2 regions of the Streptomyces sp. NPDC001406 genome follow, and region 1 is predicted to be linked to the other one. Evidence: predicted binding sites of a transcription regulator. Region 1 holds the regulator's gene; the other holds the start of a gene.

Region 1 (3,166 bases):
ATCGATCCGGCCCGGGCGGCGGGCGGAGGGCACGCCCCGGCGTGCGCTCCCCACCCTCGCGGGTGAACCCCTCGCTCCCCGCCGCATTGACCGCCGGCTACTTGAGGCCGAGCGTCGCGCAGGCCGTCTTGTACTTGGGGGCGCAGATCTCGGAGGTCTTGTAGATGCCGTCCGCGATGACCGTGTCCTTGATGTTGTCCTTCGTCAGGGCGGTCACGGTGACGAGCTGGGCCGGGATGTCCTTGTTGGTCGGGCTGTCGACGCGGTCCTGGGTGAGGGCGTCGAACTGGATGTCCCTGCCCTGGACCTTGGCGACAGCCATCTCGGCGGCGCTCTCGGCCTCGGCCGGGTAGGACTTGTAGACGGTCATGTACTGCTCGCCGATGACGATCCGCTGCACGCCCTCCAGCTCGGCGTCCTGGCCGGTGATCGGCGGCATCTCGGTGACGCCCGCGGCCTTGAGGGCCTTGATGACACCGGACGCCATGCCGTCGTTGGCGGAGTAGACGGCCGCGATGTTGTTCTTGCCGATCTTGTTGATCGCCTCGGTCATTTCGGCCGTGGCGTTCTCCGGCTTCCAGTCCTTGGTGTCGTACGTCTCCGCGATCGTCACCTTGCCGTTCAGCTCGGAGAGGGCACCCTGCTTGAACTGCTTGGCGTTCGGGTCGGTCAGCGAGCCGTTCACCATGACGACCTTGTCGGAGGTGTCGACGTTCGACCCCAGGGCGTCCAGCAGGGTGCGGGCCTGCACCTCGCCGACGAGCTCGTTGTCGAAGGAGATGTACGCGTCGATCGGACCCTCGGCGAGACGGTCGTACGCGATGACCGGAATGCCCGCGTCCTTCGCCTTCTTCACATCGCCCGCGATGGCGTGCGAGTCGACCGCGTCGAGCAGGATGACGTCGACCTTGTCGGCGATCATCTGCTGCATCTGCTGCGACTGCTTGCCGGCGTCCGCCCCGGCGTTGGCGTACTCGACCTTGCCCTGCTTCCTGGTGAGCTCGGCGACCTTGTTCTTGATGATGGGGTAGTCGAACTTCCCGTACCGCGTGTTCGCCGTCTCCGGCAGCAGAAGCCCCACCGTGAGGTCGTTGCCCTTGGTCGGGCTTGCGTCGGTCGAACTCCCCGAAGCGTTCAGCACGCCGCAGCCGGCGAGCGAGAGGGTCATCGTGGAGGCTGCCACAGATATGGCGATACGACGCATTCGGGGGCTCACTTCAGGTGCGTTCCGGATGTGGGGCTGCTTGCGACCCAGATGTCTGAAAAGACAACGCGGCCGCAACACCCGGCGTCAAGCCGAACTACTTAACGAGTGCGCAACACCACGCTCCGCTTCGCTTGTGGAGGTCCAGCGGAATCACCTCCAAACACCCTTTACGGACCCTCCACTCAACGGAAGTTCACGGCACGGCAAAGATCAGTACAACCAACTCCAATCCTCACGAGTCGTGATCATCGGCGGCCGTGCACCGCCTTCCGATTCGACCAGAGGATCGAATGAACCCAGCCAGCCGCGCGACCACCGCCACGCAGTGGGAGCGCATGCGAAAGGGGCCCGGAGGGTCTCCTCCGGGCCCCTTTCGCAGATCGGTGTCAGTCCTGCTGCCGCTTCGGCCGCCACACCACCAGCGCGCTGGTCTGCTGGACCTCCTGGTACGGGACCAGGTCCCGGCGGTAGGAGGCGTGCACGGCGGCCTCGCGCTGCTGCATCGCGGCCGCCGCGCCGTCCAGGGCCGCCTGCAGTTCCGCGACGCGGGACTGGAGCGCGGCGACCTGGTTCTCCAGTTCGATGATGCGCTTGATGCCGGCCAGGTTGATGCCCTCGTCCTGGGACAGCGCCTGCACCTGACGGAGCAGTTCGATGTCCCGGGCCGAGTAGCGGCGGCCCCGGCCCGCGGTGCGGTCCGGGGAGACCAGGCCCAGGCGGTCGTACTGGCGCAGCGTCTGCGGGTGGAGTCCGGAGAGCTGGGCCGCCACCGAGATGACGTAGACCGGGGTCTCCTCGGTCAGTTCATACGGGTTACGCCGACGGCCGTCCATCACTCTCAAGCTCCCTTCGCGGCCTCGAACAGCTCCGCACGCGGGTCCTCACCCGCGGTCGCCTCGCGAAACGCCTCCAGTGCGTCACGAGCCTTCCCCGACAGGTCCTTGGGAACACGCACCTCGACGGTGACCAGCAGGTCCCCGCGGGTGCCGTCCTTGCGGACCGCGCCCTTGCCCCGCGCCCGCATGGTGCGGCCGTTGGGCGTGCCCGGAGGCAGCTTCAGGGTGACGGCGGGGCCGCCGAGGGTCGGGACCCGGACCTCGCCGCCGAGCGCCGCCTCGGTGAACGTCACCGGGACGGTCACCGTGAGGTTGTCGCCCTTGCGGCCGAACACCGGGTGCTCCCCCACGTGCACGACGACATACAGATCGCCGGCCGGGCCGCCCCGCTCGCCGGGGGCTCCCTTGCCGCGCAGCCGGATGCGCTGACCGTCGGTCACCCCCGCGGGGATGCGGACCTGCATGGTCCGGGACGACTTGGCGCGGCCGCTGCCCTTGCACTCCATGCAGGGGTGCTCGGCGATCAGACCGCGGCCCTTGCAGTCGGGGCAGGGGTCGGTGAGCGAGAAGCCGCCGCCCGAACCCCGCGCGACCTGGCCCGTGCCGACGCAGGTCGGGCACACGCGCGGTGTGCCGTTCTTGTCGCCGGTGCCGGAGCAGGCCTTGCACGGGGCCTGCGAGGACATCCGCAGCGGGACCGTGGCGCCCTCGATGGCCTCGGTGAAGCTCAGCGTGACCTCGGACTCGATGTCCTGGCCGCGCCGGGGCTGCGTGCGCGTGCCCGCGCCGCCGCCCCGGTTGAACAGGCCCCCCAGGACGTCTCCGAAGCCTCCGCCGAAGCCCCCTTGGCTCTGGGCGCCGCCGCCTGCGCCGCCGCCTCCGAAGAGGTCGCCCAGGTCGAAGTTGAAGGAGCCGCCGCCCGCGCCCGGCCCCGGGCGGAAGCCGCCGTTGCCGAAGAGGGCGCGTGCCTCGTCGTACTCCTTGCGCTTCTTGGGGTCGCCGAGGACGTCGTTCGCCTCGGAGATCTCCTTGAAGCGCTCTTCCGCCTTGGCGTTGCCCTTGTTGGCGTCCGGGTGGAACTCGCGGGCGAGCTTCCGGTACGCCTTCTTGATCTCGGCCTCGG
Region 2 (3,166 bases), on a different contig from region 1:
TGGGCGTCGGCACCATGCCCCAAGGGGCGCTCCACGACCCGGAGCTGACCGGCCTGTCCGCCGAGGAGGTGTACGACCGGATCGCCGGCGACCTGCGCCGGATGCGGCGCCTGGCCACCCTGCGCGGCAAGGGCCTCGGCGACATGCTCGGCGACCCGCTCGGCCCGCCCCGTGACTACGTCGACCTCGACGAGTTCTACCGCCGGGGCCTTTCCCGGGGCCTGGACCTGCACCAGACGCAGGAGCGCGGCTTCCTGCCCGGCGGCCTGGTCGAGGAGATCCGCGCGCTCAGCCACCCGCCGCTGCCCTGGGACGCACAACTCGCCCGCTGGTTCGACGAGTTCGTCCCTCGTCCCGAGGCGGTGCGGTCGTACGCGCGCCCCTCGCGCCGGCAGTCGTCCACCCCCGACATCCCGCGCGCGGGGCGCTGGTTCCCGCCCGAGGAGGTCGCCCGCTGCACCTTCGGCGTCGTCCTCGACACCTCCGGTTCCATGGACCGCACGCTGCTCGGCAAGGCGCTCGGCGCGATCGCCTCGTACGCCGAGGCCCGCGACGTGCCCGCCGCCCGGGTGGTCTTCTGCGACGCCGCCCCGCACGACGCCGGCTATCTGCCGGTCGCCGAGATCGCCGGGCGGGTACGGGTGCACGGCCGCGGCGGTACGGTCCTGCAGCCCGGGATCGACCTGCTGCACCGGGCGGACGACTTCCCACCGGGCGCCCCGGTGCTGGTCATCACCGACGGCTGGTGCGACGTGCTGCGCGTGCGGCGCGAACACGCCTATCTGATCCCGCAGGGCGGCCGGCTGCCGTTCACCCCGCGTGGGCCCGTCTTCAAGGTGCGGTGAGTCCGGATGTGATCGGATGGGACACGCAGAACCCGGAATGGGGCTCCCACGCGAAAGGAACAACCGTGGCCACCACGCGCACCGCACATACCGTCTGGGAAGGCAACCTGATCGAGGGCAACGGTGTCGTCACCTTCGACTCCTCCGGCATCGGCCAGCAGCCGGTGTCGTGGCCGTCGCGCGCGGAGAAGGCGAACGGCAAGACCAGCCCCGAGGAGCTGATCGCCGCCGCCCACTCCAGCTGCTTCTCCATGGCGCTGTCGCACGGCCTGGCCGGCGCCGGCACCCCGCCCACCAAGCTCGTCACCTCGGCGGACGTCACCTTCCAGCCGGGTGAGGGCATCACCGGCATCCACCTCACCGTCGAGGGCACCGTCCCCGGTCTGGACGAGGACGGCTTCGCCGCGGCCGCCGAGGACGCCAAGAAGAACTGCCCGGTCAGCCAGGCCCTGACCGGCACCACCATCACTCTGTCGGCGAAGCTGGCCTGACCCGCACCACGTCCCCGGATGCCGCGTCCCCGCAGGACGCGGCATCGCCGTTTCTGGGTACCCGGCATTGACAACGGCCCGCTCAAGTTTTGTGCTGGAGTCGGGGAAACGCCGGGCGGAAGGGGACAGCAATGGCACGCGCGGTCGGGATCGATCTCGGCACGACGAACTCGGTGGTGGCCGTCCTGGAGGGCGGCGAGCCCACCGTCGTCGCCAACGCCGAGGGGGCGAGGACCACGCCGTCGGTCGTGGCCTTCGCCAAGAACGGCGAGGTACTGGTCGGCGAGGTCGCCAAACGGCAGGCCGTGACGAACGTGGAGCGCACCGCCCGCTCGGTGAAGCGGCACATGGGTGACGGGGCCTGGCGCTTCCCGGACAGCGGCTCCGTCGACGGCACCCGCTACCGGGCCCAGGAGCTGTCGGCGCGGGTGCTGCAGAAGCTGAAGCGGGACGCGGAGGCCTACCTCGGCGAGGACGTCACCGACGCGGTGATCACCGTACCTGCGTACTTCGACGACTCCCAGCGGCAGGCGACGAAGGAGGCCGGGGAGATCGCCGGTCTGAAGGTGCTCAGGATCATCAACGAGCCCACGGCCGCCGCCCTCGCCTACGGCCTCGACCGCGGCGAGGAGCAGACCGTCCTCGTCTTCGACCTCGGCGGCGGCACCTTCGACGTCTCCCTCCTGGAGATCGGCGACGGCGTCATCGAGGTGAAGGCCACCAACGGCGACACCCACCTCGGGGGCGACGACTGGGACCAGCGGATAGTGGAACACCTGGTCAAGCGGTTCAAGGGGCAGTACGGCGTCGACCTGGGCAAGGACAAGATGGCGCTGCAGCGGCTGCGCGAGGGCGCCGAGAAGGCCAAGATCGAGCTGTCGAGCTCGACCGAGACGACGATCAACCTCCCGTACATCACCGCCTCCGCCGAAGGCCCCCTCCACCTGGACGAGAAGCTGACCCGCGCCCAGTTCCAGGAGCTCACCGCCGATCTGCTCGACCGCTGCAAGACCCCCTTCCACCAGGCGGTCAAGGACGCCGGCGTGAAGCTCTCCGCGATCGACCACGTCATCCTGGTCGGCGGCTCGACCCGGATGCCCGCCGTCACCGACCTGGTCAAGGAGCTCACCGGCAAGGACCCGCACAAGGGCGTCAACCCCGACGAGGTGGTGGCGGTCGGCGCCACCCTGCAGGCCGGCGTGATCCGCGGCGACGTCAAGGACGTGCTCCTGCTGGACGTCACCCCGCTGTCCCTGGGCATCGAGACCAAGGGCGGCATCATGACCAAGCTCATCGAGCGCAACACCACGATCCCGACCCGCCGTTCGGAGATCTTCACCACGGCCACCGACAACCAGCCCTCGGTCGGCATCCAGGTCTACCAGGGCGAGCGGGAGATCGCCGCCTACAACAAGAAGCTCGGCGTCTTCGACCTCACCGGCCTGCCGCCCGCCCCGCGCGGCGTCCCGCAGATCGAGGTGGCCTTCGACATCGACGCCAACGGGATCATGCACGTCTCGGCGAAGGACCTGGCCACCGGGCGCGAGCAGAAGATGACGGTGACCGGCGGCTCGGCCCTCCCGAAGGACGACATCGACCGCATGATGCGGGAGGCCGAACAGTACGCCGACGAGGACCGCAGGCGCCGGGAAGCGGCTGAGACCCGCAACCAGGCCGAACAACTCGTCTACCAGACCGAGAAGTTCATCCGGGACAACGAGGACCGGGTGCCCGCCGAGACGAAGTCCGAGGTCGAGGCGGCGGCCACGGAGGTGAAGACCCTCCTTGAACAGAACGCCGATACGGCCGCCCTGCGCGCCGGCGTCGAGA

Evidence for each region. Region 1 encodes HspR, which represses chaperone genes until heat shock. Its sites were predicted from a motif close to TTGAGNNNNNNNNNCTCAA; they were not measured.
Region 2: dnaK (molecular chaperone DnaK) is a predicted target of HspR. The motif match lies at 1,404-1,422, and genes of this name have one in related genera.

What each region holds. Positions count from the first base shown of each region.
Region 1 is NZ_JBIAWG010000012.1:239,883-243,048, forward strand. It holds gene ACFY1J_RS28860 (substrate-binding domain-containing protein) at 98-1,204, opposite strand; gene ACFY1J_RS28865 (heat shock protein transcriptional repressor HspR) at 1,594-2,040, opposite strand; gene dnaJ (molecular chaperone DnaJ) at 2,046-3,166, opposite strand, start outside.
Region 2 is NZ_JBIAWG010000017.1:74,814-77,979, reverse strand. It holds partial or broken gene ACFY1J_RS35120 (hypothetical protein) at 1-845, shown strand, start outside; gene ACFY1J_RS35115 (OsmC family protein) at 911-1,336, shown strand; gene dnaK (molecular chaperone DnaK) at 1,468-3,166, shown strand, end outside.